3 regions of the Micromonospora sp. U56 genome follow, and region 2 is predicted to be linked to each of the others. Evidence: riboswitches for the same ligand, from Rfam matches in the RefSeq annotation. Region 2 holds a riboswitch; each other region holds the start of a gene.
What was found. A riboswitch is a leader RNA that binds a small molecule or an ion and turns the genes downstream of it on or off. The one in region 2 is predicted to bind cyclic di-AMP.

Region 1 (6,332 bases), on a different contig from region 2:
CGGGCCATGCTGGAGAACTCGCCGCACATGGAGGCCTTCCGCGCCAAGGGCTACGAGGTGCTGCTGCTCACCGACCCGGTCGACGAGGTGTGGGTGGAGCGGGTCGCGCAGTTCGACGGCCGGCCGCTGCGCTCGATCGCCAAGGGCGAGGTGGACCTGGACACCGAGCAGGAGCGCGAGGAGGCCGAAACGGAACGGGAGCGGCAGACCAAGGAGTACGCCGCCCTGCTCGCCTTCCTCGGCGGCGCGCTGGCCGACAGCGTCAAGGAGGTGCGGCTCTCCTCCCGCCTGACCACCTCGCCGGCCTGCATCGTCGGCGACCCCCACGACATCACGCCCACCTTGGAGAAGATGTACCGCGCGATGGGGCAGGAGGTGCCGAAGGTGAAGCGCATCCTCGAACTCAACCCGACCCACCCGCTGGTCACCGGCCTGCGCGCGGCGCACGAGCGCGGCGGCGACTCCGCCGCCCTCACCGAGACCGCCGAGCTGCTGTACGGCATGGCGCTGCTCGCCGAGGGCGGCGACCTGGCCGACCCGGCGCGGTTCGCCCGGGTCCTCGCCGACCGGCTGGCCCGCACCCTCTGACGCGACGACGGCCCCGGCCCGGTGGGGGAGCACCGGGCCGGGGCCGACTGCTCAGGAACCGACCCGCACGCCCATCGCCGCCCAGGTGGCCGGGCCGACCACCCCGTCCACGGTCAGCCCTCGCATGCCCTGGTACCAGCGCACCCCGGCCTCGGTCTTCGCGTCGAAGGCGCCGCTCGCGGGGCCGCACCGCTTCGCGCCGACGAACCGCTGGACGAAGGTCACGTCCCCGCCAGTGCTGCCGCGCCGCAGCGTCCGCGAGCCCGGTCTGCCCCCGGACACGGGCGTCGCCGGCCGGCCGCTGGGCACCGACGGGGCCGGCTTGACGGCCGCGCGCAGGGCCGCCACGGTACGCGGGCCGACCACCCCGTCGGCGGTGAGCTTCCGTGCGGTCTGGAACGACCGTACCCAGGCGGCCACGGCGGACCCGAACACCCCGTCGGCCGTCAGCCGGGCCCCGAGGCGGTGGGCGACGGCCTGCAACTCCCGGACGTCGCCGCCCCGGCAGCCGGCGCGCAGCACCCGGTCGCCCAGCCGCGCCGTCGTGGCGGTGGCGATGCCCCACGGGTGGCGGCTGTCCTCCAGGCTCCGCTGGTGGCTGACGCTGACGTGCAGGTGCTTGTCGTGCGGATTCGGCCCGGTGTACCGGGCCGGCCGGAAGCTGCGGGTACGGCTCCAGATCTTCCGGTCGTAGATGACGTACTGGGTGGACGGATGGCTGACGGCCTGCCGGACGACCAGCAGCGGGTCGATCCCGTCGACATCCACGTCCACCGCGTTGACCGATTGATCGTCATTGTCCGGATTGTGGTCCGAGCGGCGCGCCTGGTGACTGGCGTCGCCCAACCAGCCGTCGGACTTGCGGTCGCGCTGCGGCCAGCGGGTGTCTATCTCCTCGCGCAGCACCCGCAGCGCAGGCGCCAGGTGCACGCCCATCTCACTCCTCCTCTTCCAGCGCGGCGGCCAGGTCGAAGTCGACCTCGTCGCCGGCCAGGCTCTCCGGGTCGTCGTCCTCGGTCAGGGTGGCGACGAGGTATTCGGTGTCGGTGCTGACGGTGTCCATGAAGGTCCTCCCTCTCGCGGATGGCCGGCCGCCGCGAACCGGGGCGGACCGTGAGGGCCAGGGCGCCGGCGATCGGCATCTGGCGGCCGGCGGGTCCGACGCGACGGCGCCGAGGCCGCGCTCTGCTCCCTACCGTCCGAGTCGGCGGCCGGACTGCCCAGACATGAGTCGCCAATCAGCGGTAACGCTGACCGTCCGGCGGCGCGGGCCGCCGATCAAGGCCGCCTGACCAGCGAAGACGGGAGGCGAGGGCACCTGATCCGCTTCTCGGGGCGAGGCTTTCGGCCCAGTCGTGACGGGTTCCCGACCCGCCCTTGTAGAGCACCACCGACCGACCCGCAACTTGAAGGAGGACGCCGTCGCTCAGCCGGGTGAAGAACTTCACAAGAAGTGGGCAATCGCCCCAAACTGTTCCTAACGTCGTTCGTGTCCGCGATCGCGGACACCACGGCCGGTAACGCCTAATCCATGCCGCCGGCCGGTGGGACCTTGTCAGCGGGCATGGAGCGGGGGACCCACACGTTCCTCGGTGCACGTCACCTCGGGGTGAAGCCGCCCACGGGCGGCCGGGCTCCTCGGCCCGAACCCGACAGCTCACCTCGTCGGCGTGGAGGAATCCACATGGCAACTGAATACACCGCCCGTCACCGACGGGTCAGCTCGCGCCGCCTCGCCGTCGGCACGCTCGCCGTCGGTGCGGTCACCGGGGTCGCCGTCCTGGCACCGGCGTCGCCGGCCAGCGCCGCCAGCGTCAACTGGGACGCGATCGCCCAGTGCGAGTCCGGCGGCAACTGGCACATCAACACCGGCAACGGCTACTACGGCGGCCTGCAGTTCTCGCAGAGCACCTGGTCCGGCTACGGCGGCAAGAAGTATGCCTCCCGTGCCGACCTGGCCAGCCGCGGCGAGCAGATCGCGATCGCCGAGAAGGTGCTCGACGGTCAGGGCATCGGTGCCTGGCCGACCTGCGGCAGGAAGGGTGGCTCCACCAAGAGCTACTCCACCACCTCTGAGAAGGCGGAGAAGTCGCATAAGTCGCAGAAGCGCTCCGGCTCGTCGAAGGCCACCTCCACCGAGCGGTCCTCGCGGGAGCAGCACAGCACCCGCAGCCAGCGGCGCAGCGCGCCGGCCGGGACCGGCGACGGGTACGTGGTGCGGCCGGGTGACACCCTGTCGCAGATCGCCGACGCCCGGGACCTGGCCGGTGGCTGGCAGGCGCTGTACGAGCGCAACAAGCGCGTGGTCGGCGCCGACCCAGGGCTGATCTTCCCGGGGCAGAAGCTCAGCCTCTGACGCGTCACTGTCCTGAAGCAGCGGCAGACCGTATCGACGCCCGGCCGGCCCGCACCGGCCGGGCGTCGAGGTCTGCGCTCCGCACCGTCGGTGCGCCCGGCGCAATGTCACTCCGGATCCGCCGGGCGGCGCGCTCCGGTCGGTTGGTCGCGCCGCCGCCGGGTACCAGGAGCACCACGTGCCCGATCGCGAGCGCGGCCGACCGCCGACGTGTCCGTCGCGGTGGCGGATAGGGTTGACCCTGGTGTGCCGGGAAGTCTGGTCGGCGATGGATGACGCGACCCCTGCCGACGAGGAGTTTCCGTGACCGACGCCACCCGGCGCCGTACCAGCCTGTTCGGCCGACGCTCATGGCGCGAGACCAGGCGCATCTCCGCCATTCTCCGCAAGGAGACCGTGGGCGGGGGACTCCTGCTCATCGGGGCGTTGCTGGCACTCGTCTGGTCGAACTCGCCCTGGGCGGACAGCTACCAGTCGGTACGGGACTTCCGAGTCGGCCCGGCGTCCCTGCACCTTGACCTCAGCCTGGCCACCTGGGCCGCCGACGGCCTGCTGGCGATCTTCTTCTTCGTCGCCGGGCTGGAACTCAAGCGGGAATTCGTCGCCGGCGACCTGCGCGACCCGCGCCGGGCCGCGGTGCCGGTCGCGGCGGCCGTCGGTGGAGTGCTCGTGCCCGCCGCCATCTACTACCTCATCGCCGCCGGCGCAGGCGAGGGCGCGGCGAAGGGCTGGGCCATCCCGACCGCGACCGACATCGCCTTCGCGCTGGCGGTGCTCGCGGTGGTGGGCCGGTTCCTGCCCTCCGCGCTACGCACCTTCCTGCTCACCCTGGCCGTCGTCGACGACCTGCTGGCGATCGTCATCATCGCGGTCTTCTACACCGCCGACCTGTCGGTCGGGCCGCTGCTGGGCGCCGTGGTGCCGCTCGCGGTGTTCGGGCTGCTGGTGCAGCGCCGCGTCCGGTCCTGGTGGCTGCTGCTGCCCCTCGCCGCGGTGACCTGGACGCTGATGCACGAGTCCGGCGTACACGCCACCGTGGCGGGAGTCCTGTTGGCCTTCACGGTTCCGGTGATCCGTAGCGAGGCTGCCGGTGGACCGGATGCGGGGCCTGGGCTGGCCGAGCATTTCGAGCACCGGTTCCGACCGATCTCCGCCGGGGTGGCGGTGCCGGTCTTCGCGTTCCTCTCCGCCGGCGTCACCATCGGTGGTGTCGCCGGCCTGGCCACCGCCCTGACGGACCGGGTGGCGCTGGGCATCGTCGCCGGCCTGGTCGTCGGCAAGCCGGTCGGCATCATGGCCGCCACCTGGCTGGTCTCCCGGTTCACCCGTGCCGACCTCGACGAGGGCCTCAACTGGCTCGACGTGCTCGGCCTGGCGCTGCTCGGCGGGATCGGCTTCACCGTGTCCCTGCTCATCGGCGAGCTGGCCTTCGGCCTCGGCAGCGAACGGGACGGCCATGTAAAGGTCGCCGTGCTCGCCGGATCCCTGCTCGCGGCGCTGCTCGCGACGTTCATCCTCCGCGCCCGCACCCGCCTGTACCGGCGGGTGCACGAGCTGGAGACCGTCGACCGCGACCGGGACGGCGTCCCGGACGTCTACGAGTCGCAGACCGACGGCGCCGCTGGTCGGTGAGCCGGATCGTCTCACGGTGTCGATTTCGCTGGGCACTGCCGGTGCCTGTCACGCAGCGGTAGCAGTCCTGGCTCACTCGGTGGCGGCGAAGCGTTCGACGTTGTCGATCGGACCGACGACGAGGATGAGGTCACCGTAGGCCAGCACGGTGTCGGCCGTGGCGTGGGTGAACTCCGGTCGTCGTCCGGCCAGGGCCGCCTGGGGTTTGACCGCGACCACCGTGACCCCCCACCGGCTGCGTAGCCGGGACTCGCGCAGCGGCACCCCGACCACGTCGCGGGGTGGGGTGGTCTTGATCACGGCGAAGTCGGCGTCGACCTCGACATAGTCGAGGATGCGGCCGGAGAGGAGGTGGGCGACACGTTCACCCATGTCGTGTTCGGGTGCGACCACCTTGTGGGCGCCGACCCGGGTGAGGATGTGGCGGTGCTGGTCACTGATGGCCTTGGCCCAGATGTCGGGGATGCCGAGCTCGGACAGCAGGCTGGTGGTGAGGATGCTGGCCTGGATGTCGGTGCCGATGGCCACGACCGCCCGGTGGAACTCGCCCACGCCGAGCTGCCGGAGCGCCTCGATGTCGGTGGAGTCGGCGGTGATCACGTGCGGCAACCTGCCGGAGATCGCCTGGACCACCTTGGGGCGGTTGTCGATGCCGAGGACCTCGGTGCCGCGGCTGGCCAGTTCGAGGGCCAGCGCGCTGCCGAAGCGGCCCAGGCCGATGACTACCACTGGTTCGGTCGGTGTGTCAGCCAACGATCGTCCTCTCCTCGGGCAGTTCGAAGCGCCGGGTCCGTTCGCGCAGCGCCAGCGCGGAGGCCAGGGTCAGCGGCCCGATCCGGCCGGCGAACATCAGTACGATCAACAGCAGGTCCGCCTGCGGCGGCAGGCTGCCGGTGATCCCGGTGGACAGCCCGACCGTGGCGAAGGCCGAAACCGCCTCGAACAGGATCTGCTCCAGTTCGTAGGAGGTGATCGCGACCAGCATGAACGTGGCCGTCACCACCGCGCCGACGCCGAGGAGCGCCACCGCCAGTGCCTGTCGCTGGTTGGTGGCGGGAATCCGTCGGCGGCCGACGTTGACGTGCGTCTCGCCCCGCATCTCCGACCACAGCACGAACGCCAGCAGCCCGAAGGTGGTCACCTTGATCCCGCCGGCCGTGCCGGCGCTGCCCCCACCGATGAACATCAGCACGTCGCTGGCGAGCAGACTCTCGGGGCGCATGGCACCGATGTCGAGGCTGTTGAACCCGGCGGTGCGGGTCATCGCCGAGGCGAAGAACCCGGCGAGGAGCTTCTCCGGACCGCTCAGCGGACCCAGGGTCCGCGGGTTGGTGAACTCGGCCAGGGTGAGCACCAGGGTGCCGAGCACGAGCAGCGTCACCGTCAGCGTGACGGTGAGGCGGGTCAGCACGGACCACTGCGCGGGCCGCCAGCACCGTACGAGTTCGAACACGACGGGAAAGCCCAGGCCGCCGAGGATCACCGCCGCAGCGATGGTGAGCGTGATCCACGGGTCGGTGACGTAGCCGACGAGGCTGTCGGCGTTGGTGGAGAAGCCGGCGTTGTTGAAGGCCGAGACGGCATGGAACACCCCGTCGTAGACGGCCGCGCCGAACGGCTCGTGGTAGGCGGTGGCGAACCGCAGTGTCAGCGCCACCGCCACGACGGCCTCGCTGACCAGGCTGAACAGCACGATCCGGCGGACGACGCCCCGTACGTCGGTCAGGTCCAGGCTCTTGGTCTCCGCTTGGGCCAG
Region 2 (4,663 bases):
ACGGACGCTTCCCTAATGTGGGGCACCGACCGCTGTGGGTCGTCTGCCTCCGTCTTCCCCTCAGCGAGGCGCCCGGCGGTCGGTCGCTAAGGAGTCGGTGCCGGTGGCAACCATGCCCCCTCATCGTCACGCCCAGGTTTGCCCGCCCGCCGGCACCGCCGGTCTGCGGCGGGTCGCCCGCCGCCTGCTCACCCTGGTCGCCGCCGTGGTCGTCGGCGCCGGGATGTTCGCCGTGCCGGCGCACGCCGCGCCGACGCCCGAGGAGATCGAGGCGGCGATCGACAAGCAGTGGGAGCAGCTTGAGCCGACCATCGAGCAGTACAACAAGGTCCGGGCCCAACTGAAGGTCAACCGGAAGAAGTCGGCCGAGCTGGGGAAGAAGATCCAGCCGCTGGCCCTGCAGAGCGAGCTGGCGATGAACCGGGTGGGCGACCTGGCCTCCCGCTACTACATGACCGGGCCCTCGCAGGAGATCGGCGCGCTGCTGGTCAGCAACAAGCCCGGCACGCTCGCCGAGCAGCTGACCATGCTGGACCGTCTCGCCGCCCACCAGCGCAAGGAGTTGGAGGGCGTCCTCGCCGTCCGGCGCAAGTACGACGACCAGAAGCGCAAGCTCGACGAGCTGATCGCCGCCGAGGTCAAGCAGGAAAAGGATCTGGCGGCCAAGAAGACGCAGATCAACGCGGAGATCAAGCGGCTGCAGGCGGCCATGCCGAAGACCACCGTGAAGGTGGCCGGCTGCCCGACCATCAACGGTGTGGTGAGCGCCAAGGCGCAGACCGCCATCCGGGTGGCCTGCCAGCAGGTCGGTGACCCGTACGTGTGGGGGGCCGACGGGCCCGATTCCTTCGACTGCTCGGGTCTCACCCAGTACGCCTACAAGGCCGCCGGCATCTACCTGACCCACCACACCGGCGCCCAGTGGAACGAGGGCAAGGCGATCCCGCGCTCCGAGGCACGCCCCGGTGACCTGGTCTTCTTCTTCAGCGACCTGCACCATATGGGCCTCTACCTGGGCAACGACATCATGGTCCACGCTCCCCGGACCGGGAAGCCGGTCCAGGTCACCAGCATCAACTACATGCCGGTCGCCGGTTTCCGACGACCGTACTGACCCGAGCCCGCCGCGAACCCCCGGTCGACTGACCGGGGGTTCCGCGTATCCGGGACCCGGCACGGCGTGGCGGGTTGCGGATCGATAACGGTCGTCTCTACTCTGGTCCTTCGTCGGCCGCGACAGGTCCGTCCAACCCGGGTGGCAGTGGCCGGCACCGCCGAGTCGCCTGCGGGCGAGCCGGGGAACCAGGTAAGCCGGGGTGAATCCGCAGCCACTGCGGTAGGGCGCTCCCTTCCCGCCCGAACCCGTCAGCTAACCCGGTAGGCGGTCGCGGAAGAAGGAGCCCGGAGCCCGGTGGCACACCATGCCCCGCGGCCACCGTCGTACCGGTCGACCCAGGTCGCCCGGCTGACGGTTGCGCCGCGCCCACGCTGGTCCCGCTTCACCACCCTCCTCGCCGCCCTCGCCGGTGCCGCCGTCGTAATGACCGGCGCTGCCACGGCGGCCCACGCCGAACCCTCGGTCGCCGAGATCGAGCGGCAGATCGACCAGGACTGGAACAGGCTCGAACCGATCATCGAGCAGCACAACGCCACCCGACAGGACCTGGCCGCCAAGCGCCGGCAGGCCGACGCGCTGGCCAAGCGCATCGAGCCGCTGCAACTCCAGGTCGACCTCGCGATGAACCAGGTCACCGGCCTCGCCGCCGAGGCGTACAAGGGGGAGAACGTCTCCGCCGTCAACGCCCTGCTCGGCAGCAGGTCCCCCGCCGAACTGGTCGACCAGCTCGAAATGCTCGACCGGTTCGCCCAGCGCCAGCAGCGCGACGTGCGGGTCGTCAAGGAGCTGCGGGACAAGCTGGCCGCGGAGAAGGCACCGCTGGACGAGATGGTCGCCCAGCTGACCCGTACCGAGGCCCAGCTGGCTGCGAAGAAGAAGCAGATCAACGCCGAGATCGACCGGCTGCAGAAGCTGCGGCTCAAGGTGTACGGCAACGGTGGCGGAGGCTCGCTGCGCCCGGCCCCGTGCCCGGCCGGCTACCCCGGCGGCCCGGCCGGGACGGCGGTGAAGTTCGCCTGCGCCCAGATCGGCAAGCCGTACGTCTGGGGCGCCGAGGGCCCCAACTCGTACGACTGCTCCGGGCTGATGCTCGCGGCGTGGGCGAAGGCCGGTGTCTCGCTGCCGCACAACGCCCGCCAGCAGCGCCAGGTGACCGCCCGGGTCAGCCGGGCCGACCTGCGCGCCGGCGATCTGGTCTTCTACTACGCCGACCTGCACCACGTCGGGATGTACGTCGGCGGCGGCTGGGTGGTGCACGCCTCCCAGGCAGGGGTGCCGGTCAAGATGAAGCGGGTCGACGACGGGCCGGTCAACAGCTACGGCCGGCCGGGCTGAGCGCGTGCCGGGCTCCCGGGGTGCCGGGGGCCCGGTTCGGCGTCAGCGGGTGGGCCAGGTGCGCCAGTTCTGCCAGGAGCGGCTCGGGGTCGGCCCGCGCTGGCCCTGGTAGCGCGACCCGTAGACGGCGGAGCCGTACGGGTGCTCGGCCGGGGACGAGAGCCGGAAGATGCAGAGCTGGCCGATCTTCATCCCGGGCCAGAGCGTGATCGGCAGGTTCGCCACGTTCGACAGCTCCAGCGTCACGTGACCGGAGAAGCCCGGGTCGATGAAGCCGGCGGTCGAATGGGTGAGCAGGCCGAGCCGGCCCAGGCTGCTCTTGCCCTCCAGGCGCCCGGCGAGCTGGTCGCCTAGCGAGATGACCTCCAGCGTGGAGGCGAGCACGAACTCGCCGGGGTGCAGCACGAACGGCTCGCCCTCGGGCACCTCGACCATCGAGGTGAGCTCGTCCTGCTGGATCGCCGGGTCGATGTGCGTGTACAGGTGGTTGTTGAAGACCCGGAAGAGCTTGTCGAGCCGCACGTCGATGCTGGACGGCTGCACCAGCGTGGGCTCGAAGGGCTCCAGCGCGAGCGTGCCCGCCTTGATCTCGGAGACCAGGTCGCGGTCGGAGAGCAGCATCGGCACACCATATCGAGCGGACCGGGTGACCTGCGTGTCGGACTACGCGTTCGTACACATGTTCGATAGGATGTCCGTATGGCTTCCTGGTCCGAATTCGCCGCTGACGAGCCCCGACTCGCCGACGGGATCCGCCTTCTCATGCAGCAGTACGGGCCGGGCTTCGGCTACCTGGCCACCGTCCGCGCCGACGGTGGGCCCCGGGTGCACCCGGTCTGCCCCGTGATCACCGACGAGGGTCTGTTCTGCTTCGTCGTCGACTCGCCCAAGCGGCGCGACCTCGAACGCGACGGGCGCTACGCGTTGCACTCGTTCCCGCCGGAGGAGACCGACGACGAGGCGTACGTCGCCGGTCGCGCGCAACCGGTCACCGATCCGGCCCGGGTCGCCCGGGTGGCCCGCCTCGGCCGGGCGGCGCCGCAGGTCGACTGGCGACTCTTCGAGTTCAGCGTCGACGTGGCGATGCTGACCCGTCGCGACCAGGGCGGGCTCGGCCAGCCCGGCGAGGGCCACGGGTCCTCCGCCGTCCAGGTCTGGCTCGATCCGGTCGCCGCCCGTCGCGGCGGCGACGCCGCCGGCGTACCCGATCGGCGGCCGGCCCGCCGCGGCCGCCACGGTTTCGACACCCGGCGCCCCGCCGCCTGACCGCCGAGACGCCGATGCCGGCTCCGTCGCTCCGACGGGGCCGGCATCGGCGTCTGCCAAGGTGTTACGCCGCGCGGTACGCGTTCCACGCGGTCAGCATGCGGCTCGCCTGACCAGGGGTGAACTGGTACATGCACGAGTCGTAGGTGTAGTCCATGAAGTTGGTGATCGGGTCCAGGCCGGCCGTGGTGCAGGTGTCCCGCCCGGTCGGGCACTGGAACGCCGGCGAGGCCTCGGCCGGGGTGTCGCTGACGCTGTCACCCGAGCCGGAGCATCCACCCTGGAAGGTGTGGTAGAGGTTCAGCCAGTGGCCGACCTCGTGGGTGCCGGTGTCGCCCTGGTTGTAGTTGGCGGCGGTGCCGCCCGGCAGCGACTCGCTCAGCACGACCACGCCGTCCATGCTGTTCAGCCGCCGCTGCGGGAAGGTCGCCCAGCCGAGCAGGTCGTCGCTCAGCTCGCCCAGGTAGACGTTGAGCGTGTTCTTGCCGCCCTCGCGCAGGGAGGTCTTCATCGACCGCTCCGCCGACGAGCCCTGCACGATCGGGTACCACGCCGGGTTGGTCACCCGGTTGATCTTCGTCAGCTGGAAGCCGAAGGCCGTGGCCGCGCCGCCGGTGGCCCCCGCGTAGGCCTGGTTCAGCACGCTGATCTGCGAGGTGATCATCGAGTCCGGGATGTTGCCGCCGGCGCGGGTGCTGTCGCGCTGGATCACGTGCACGACGACCGGGATGGTGACGCTGGCCAGCGGGGCGGCGGCCTGGGCGCCGGCCCGGAAGCTCGCCCGCTCGCGCAGCGCGGCGGCCAGGTCGGCCTCGCGCTCGCGGACCTGCTTGGCGGTCAGCTCGTTGGGTTCGTGCTTGGCGATCCCGCCCTTCTTGATCCGGGCGTCCGAGTGGACGTCGGCCGGCTCGGCGCAGACCTCGCTCGGGGCGGCGGAGAAGGCGG
Region 3 (6,332 bases), on a different contig from region 2:
ACGGCGGCGCGTACGGACTCGGTGTCCAGCGGGCTCTCACTGGTGACGGTGACCCGGCCGGAGGCCAGGTCCACCTGGACGTCGCTGACGCCGTGGATCGCGCTCACCTCGGTGCTGACCGAGTTGACGCAGTGCCCGCAGGTCATGCCCTGCACCTGGTACGTGGTGGTGACCATGGCAACTCTCCTCCCGCATCCATGCTATACCCCCCAGGGGTAGCTCTCCCGAGGACCGTAGCATACCCCCAGGGGGTACGCTATCCTGGTCGTCATGACCACACCGAGCACCCCGACCCGGGGCTACACCGCCAGCAAGGATCAGCTGCTCGCGCGGCTGCGCCGCGTCGAGGGCCAGGTCCGCGGCGTGGAGAAGATGGTCGACGACGACCGGTACTGCATCGACGTGCTGACCCAGATCTCGGCGATCCAGGCCGCCCTGGACAAGGTCGCCCTCGGCCTGCTCGACGGCCACGCCCGGCACTGCATGCACGAGGGGGCCGCCGAGGGCCGCGCCGACGAGATGGCCGCCGAGATGATGGCCGCCGTCGGCCGCCTGATGAAGCGCGGCTGAGCCCGCCTTCCGCTTCGGGACGTTCGGCCCGGTCGACCCGGGCCCGCCGCCCCCGGACGCACACCGTCGGCGCGACTAGCGTCAGAGGTGACGACCGGGACCGGTGCCACCGGCACCGGACCGGCCGCCCGAGTCACGGACGGAGGGGCGGCCATGATGGGGTACGGCCCGATGGCGGGCCTGATGTGGATCTGGCCGGTGCTGGCGCTGGCCGGCCTGGCGGCCCTGGGCTACCTGACCTACCGGCTGGCGCAGTCGCCGCCGTCGACGGCCGCCGCCTCCGCGGCGCGGACGATCCTCGACGAGCGCTATGCGCGCGGCGAGATCGACGACGAGGAGTACCAGCGACGGCGGTCGGCACTGCGGACCGGAGCCTGACCGGCGCGGTCACCACGTCGGCCGGGACGCTGGAGCCACGACGGCTCCGGGCGCCCCGGCCGGCGGCGGTCAGAGCCGGGCGAGGATCTTCCTCATGGTGTCGATCTCGCCCTGCTGGGCGGTGATGATCTGCTGCGCCATGGCCTTGGCGTCCGCGTTGACCCCGTTGGCGATCTCCTGCTCCGCCATGGTGATCGCGCCCTGGTGATGGGCGATCATCATGGCCAGGAACTGCCGGTCGAACTCCCGGCCGGAGGCGGCCGCCAGCTTCCCCATGTCGGCGTCGGACATCATGCCCGGCATGCCGTGGTCGTGGTGGCCCCCGCTCGGGCTGCCGGACGGGACGGGCCGGCCCCATGCGGTGAGCCAACCGGTCATGGTGGCGATCTCCGGCGCCTGGGCGGCCTTGATCTGCCCGGCGAGGCGCTTGACCTCGGGGTCCTCGGCACGGCTGTCGGCCAGCTCCGACATCTGCACCGCCTGCTGGTGGTGCGGGATCATCATCTGGGCGAACATCACGTCGGCGTCGTCGAACGTGGCGGACGCGCTGGCCGAGGGGCCGGCGACGGCACCCGCGCCCGGCTTGTCGTGGCCGGAGCCGGCCTGGTGGTCGTCGCCGCCGCAGGCGGCCAGGGTGAGAGCGGTGCTGAGAGCGACGCCGGCCAGGGCGGCACGGCGCGCGATGGTACGAGTGGACACGATCAGACCTTTCGGTGTGAGGACGTACGCAACGGACTCCGGACGCGGCGGTACCGCGTCGGGGCGTCCTATCTGCGCAGCACCGACACCGTGGCGAGGCGGAGCCCGACCGGGCGGGGTGGCGGGGCGCGCGGCCCACGCGACGGCCCCGACGGGTGGCGGGTCGCGACCACGTGGTGGGCACGGCCGAGCAGCAGCGTCGCCAGCAGGAGCGCCACCGTGACGGCGCCGAGCACCGCCAGGCAGACACTCCAGCGACTCGGGGCACCCCCCGGCTGGTCGGCGGGTAGCGCCACCGCGCCGACCTGGCCGGCGAACGACACCGGCCCGGCGACATGGGCGGCCGGAACCGCTTCGGGCGCGACGCCGTGGGCGACCGGGACCGCCTCGGGCCCGGCGGCCTGAGCGACCATTGCCCGCTGCGACACGGCGGCGTGGCCGTCCGGGTGGGACGCGACGGAGTGCGTGCCGTGGCCGATGGTGTGCATGGCGGCCAGCCCGAGCAGGGTGCAGGCGAGCAGGAGCAGCCGGGCCCACCACCCGGCCGGCCGCGCCGTCGCCGTTCGCACCCGACCACGCTAGCCCGAACCGGGCGGGATCAGCGGCGTACCCGGCGCAACAGCTGGGCGTTGAGTGCGACACGATCGTCGAGGCGGACATCAGCGCCGTGGGCGCGCTGCCGGTGGCACGAACCGGGCGGGCCCGCACCGAACCTGGCTACGATTCACCGGCCATGACTCGCCAACCGCCGCAGCTGCCGCCGGCCCGCGTACCGCGCCGGGCTCGGCTGCCGTGGGCGACGGCCCGGGCGGGTCGCCACGCCGGGCCACCACGCCGTCCGGTCACCCTGGGTGACCCCGCCGGCACCCAGGGCCCACCCCGGGGTACGCGTCCCGCCACGCACGTCCCGCCGGTGAACCGACCGGCCGGCTGACACGTACCCCGCCCTGGATCGTTGGGAGACTCGCAATGGGCGCCGACCACACCCGTCCCGCTCCGTCCGCCCCACCGGGGGTGCGGCGGATCCTCGTCGCGACGGTGGTCCCGCTGTTCGTCGTCACGGTGATCGCCGCCCTGGTGCTGTGGCCGCGCGACTCGCGGCAGGCCGACGGCGGCGCCGAGCCGGCGCGCCACCACGGCACGGTGACCCGGGTGGTGACCGAACCCTGCCCGCCGACCCCGGAGGCGCCGCCCGGCGCGGCCGAGGGCCCGTGCGGGACCGTGACCGTCCGGGTCGAGCAGGGCCCGGACAGCGGCCAGCAGGTGGAGACACCGGTGCCCGCCGGCCCGGGCGCGCCCACCGTCGCGGTGGGCGACGAGGTGGTGCTGGTCCAACTCACCGACCCGGCCGACCCCACCGCCATCAGCTACCAGATCGCCGAACACCAGCGGGGCAAGCCCCTGGTGTGGCTGGTGGCGCTCTTCGCGGCGGCGATCGTGGCGTTCGGCCGGCTGCGCGGGCTGGCCGCGCTGGCCGGGCTGGGCGCCAGCTTCGCCATCCTGCTGACCTTCGTCGTACCCGGCATCGCGGCGGGCGGCTCGCCACTGCTGATCGCGATCACCGGCTCCGCCTTGATCATGTTCGTGGTGCTGTACCTGACCCACGGGACCACCGCGCAGACCTCGGTGGCGGTCCTCGGCACGCTGGGCAGCCTGGTGCTGACCGGACTGCTCGGCAGCCTGGCCACCGCCGCCACCCACCTGACCGGGTTCGGCAGCGAGGAGGCCACCACGCTGTCGATGTACCAGCGTGACGTCGACCTGCACGGGCTGCTGCTGGCCGGCATCATCATCGGCTCGCTCGGCGTGCTCGACGACGTCACCGTCACCCAGGCCGCCACCGTCACCGAGCTGGCGCACGCCAACCCCGGACTGTCCCGGACGCAGCTCTACCGGGCCGCCACCCGGGTCGGCCGGGCGCACATCGCCTCCACGGTGAACACCATCGTGCTCGCGTACGCGGGCGCCTCGCTGCCGCTGCTGCTCCTGCTCACCGCCGACAGCCGTCCGGTGAGCCAGATCCTCACCAGCGAGTTCCTGGCCCAGGAGATCGTCCGCAGCGCGGTGGCGACGCTCGGCCTGGTCGCCGCCGTACCACTGACCACCGCGCTGGCCGCGCTGGTCGCCACCGCCGGTCGTGGCCCGGCCGGCGATCCGGCCCGGAACACCGGGCCGGCACCCACTCCCCGCCCCTCCGCCGACCGGGACGCGGCGCTCGAGGCGCTGAGCGCGTCGCGTCCCGGCGGACCGTCCACCCCGGCCCCCGCACGGTGGCCCGACCCGGAAAGGAGCACGGAAAGCGCATGGTGAGACTCCGCTGCGTGACCGACGCCGACGCGGAACCTGACGAACGCGTCACTCGTCACGCTTCGCTACGACGAAATAACGCTTTTAGTCGGGTTCTGGACGTAGATCCCCGGTACGACTCTCGGGTAACCTCGCTGCCGGTCACCGCCGAAGGCGCGCAGCGGCGCCTGCGGTGCCGCCGCCCAATCGCCGCGAGGCGAGCCGGGGAACCAGGTACATGGGGTGAATCCGCGCGAGCGGTAGGGGCCACTTCCGTCCCGAACCCGTCAGCTAACCCGGTCGGCGGTCGACGGAAGGGAACACTGTGACGGCACCCCTGCGCCGCTGGTTGACTCCGGTGGTGGCCGTGTTCGCCGCGCTGGCCGTCGTCGGCGGGCCGACAGCCGCGATCGCCGCGCCCTCGACCCCCACCCCCTCCGGGCACGAGGCGGACGGCGAGCCCAAGCTGCTCACCGACGTCATCGAGCTGCGCAACCGCGAGTACTCGAAGGCCAAGAGGCAGCTGGAGAAGTCCAAGAAGCGCCAGCAGCAGCTCGCGCTGGAGGTGCGGCGCGCGCAGGACGAGCTGGCGGCGTTGCAGCCGACGGTCTCGCAGATCGCGGCGCAGTCGTACCGGACCGGCCGGATCGGCGCGGTGGCGATGCTGCTGGAGAGCGACGCGCCCGACTCGTTCGTCAGGCGCGCCGCCGCCCTGGACGAGCTGAACATGGTCAACGCGCAGAAGCTGGCCAAGGTCACCGCCGCCAAGAACCGCGCGGAGCAGGCCAAGCTGGCGTTGGACGCCGAGGTGCGCGAGCAGCAGAAGCTCACCAACGACATGGCGCGCGAGAGTCGGGAGGCGGAGAAGGCCCTCCAGCTGGTCGGCGGCCGGGGCTTCACCGGCGGCCTGGTCGACGCGACCTCGCCGGTCGCCCGGATCGGCCCCGGTCGGACGGCCGACGGCGGCTGGCGGCCCGAGTCGCGCACCGAGAACGACCCCACCACCTCCGGCACCATCACGCCGCGCACCCTGCACGCGTACAAGGAGGTCCGGCGGGTCGGCTTCAACCGGTTCGCGGGCTGCTACCGCCCCGGTGGGCCGTGGGACCACCCGAAGGGCAAGGCCTGCGACTGGTCGTTGCAGCGGAGCGGCTTCGCGCCCTGGTACAACAACGACACCCGGATGTACGGCAACAACCTCGCCGCGTTCCTGATCCGCAATGCCGACCGGCTCGGTATCTACTACGTGATCTGGAACCGGCAGATCTGGTTCCCGGCGACCGGGTGGAAGTCGTACAGCGGACCGTCGAACCACACCGACCACGTACACATGTCGATGCTCTAAGCGACGCGTACCGAACGAGGGCCGTCCCCGGTGGGGCGGCCCTCGTCGCGTGCGGGGGGTTTCAGCCGGCGACGGCGGTCGCCCGATCGCCGGCCTGGGCCGGCACGACGCTCGGCACCGCGGCCACCGTCCGCACCTCACCGGCGGCCAGCCGGTACGACATGCCGACCACCGCGCACCGCCCCTCGGCGACCGCGGCGGCCAGTACGGCGGAGTTGCCCAGCAGCGCCTCGACGGTCTGCGCGATGTGGATGTCGACGATCCCGTCGACGTCGTCGACGCCCTGCTCCGTGGCCCGTCGGAGGCTGAGCGCCACCGCGTCCACCACCGCCCGCAGGTGCCCGACCGGCGGCGTGCCGGTCCGCGCGGCGTCCCGGGCGGCCTGCACCGCCCCGCAGGAGTCGTGGCCGAGCACCACCACCAGTGGGGTGCCCAGGACACTCACCGCGTACTCGACGCTGCCGAGCACCTCGGGGCCGGCGGTGTGCCCGGCGGTACGCACCACGAAGAGGTCACCCAGGCCCCGGTCGAAAATGATCTCGGCGGCCAGGCGGGAGTCGGAGCAGCCGACGATCACCGCGAACGGGTGCTGGCCGTCGGCGACCGCCGCCCGGTGCAGCGAGTCCTGGTTGGGGTGGCGCTGCGCGCCCGTCACGAAGCGCCGGTTGCCGGCGTGCAGCTCGGCGAGCGCCTGCGTCGGATCGGTCAGGGTCATTGCCTCACCTCGGTCCCTCGCGAGATCGGCCTGGTCACACCCGGCCGGCGACGGAGGCGGCCTCGCAGCCCACCGTCACACGCAGCGAAAGATACGTCAAGGTATACGTGATACGGATTTCATACATTACCGGGACGTGCGCAGCGTGTTTCGCCGCCGTGTCCCCGGGCCGCGCCCGGGCGGCTCCGGGTGCGCGGAGGCCAGGGCGGAAATGCCGGCGGGCTGGCCATACCATGACGGGCATGGCGACGACTGCGCAGAACGGGAGCACCCGGAACTGGACGTTCCTCACCAACCACGCGCACGTGCTGCTCGCCATCGCCCGCAACCCCACCGCCC

Region 1: it holds a riboswitch for cyclic di-AMP, as region 2 does, so the genes downstream of both, KBX37_RS07685 (transglycosylase family protein) here and KBX37_RS20975 (NlpC/P60 family protein) in region 2, are expected to answer to the same signal.
Region 3: it holds a riboswitch for cyclic di-AMP, as region 2 does, so the genes downstream of both, KBX37_RS05805 (hypothetical protein) here and KBX37_RS20975 (NlpC/P60 family protein) in region 2, are expected to answer to the same signal.

What each region holds. Positions count from the first base shown of each region.
Region 1 covers NZ_JAGPYL010000013.1:58,938-65,269, reverse strand. Annotated here, with positions in the region: gene htpG (molecular chaperone HtpG) at 1-588, shown strand, start outside; gene KBX37_RS07690 (peptidoglycan-binding protein) at 640-1,524, opposite strand; gene KBX37_RS35185 (hypothetical protein) at 1,526-1,651, opposite strand; cyclic di-AMP (ydaO/yuaA leader) riboswitch at 2,100-2,274, shown strand; gene KBX37_RS07685 (transglycosylase family protein) at 2,273-2,944, shown strand; gene nhaA (Na+/H+ antiporter NhaA) at 3,248-4,576, shown strand; gene KBX37_RS07675 (TrkA family potassium uptake protein) at 4,649-5,329, opposite strand; gene KBX37_RS07670 (TrkH family potassium uptake protein) at 5,322-6,332, opposite strand, start outside.
Region 2 covers NZ_JAGPYL010000065.1:3,598-8,260, reverse strand. Annotated here, with positions in the region: gene KBX37_RS20980 (NlpC/P60 family protein) at 98-1,114, shown strand; cyclic di-AMP (ydaO/yuaA leader) riboswitch at 1,263-1,399, shown strand; gene KBX37_RS20975 (NlpC/P60 family protein) at 1,412-2,452, shown strand; gene dcd (dCTP deaminase) at 2,495-3,073, opposite strand; gene KBX37_RS20965 (pyridoxamine 5'-phosphate oxidase family protein) at 3,152-3,718, shown strand; gene KBX37_RS20960 (zinc metalloprotease) at 3,783-4,663, opposite strand, start outside.
Region 3 covers NZ_JAGPYL010000009.1:16,065-22,396, reverse strand. Annotated here, with positions in the region: gene KBX37_RS05830 (heavy-metal-associated domain-containing protein) at 1-176, opposite strand, end outside; gene KBX37_RS05825 (metal-sensitive transcriptional regulator) at 271-570, shown strand; gene KBX37_RS05820 (SHOCT domain-containing protein) at 724-948, shown strand; gene KBX37_RS34210 (DUF305 domain-containing protein) at 1,018-1,647, opposite strand; gene KBX37_RS34205 (hypothetical protein) at 1,716-2,216, opposite strand; gene KBX37_RS05810 (YibE/F family protein) at 2,617-3,957, shown strand; cyclic di-AMP (ydaO/yuaA leader) riboswitch at 4,124-4,254, shown strand; gene KBX37_RS05805 (hypothetical protein) at 4,259-5,278, shown strand; gene KBX37_RS05800 (carbonic anhydrase) at 5,340-5,993, opposite strand; gene KBX37_RS05795 (helix-turn-helix domain-containing protein) at 6,227-6,332, shown strand, end outside.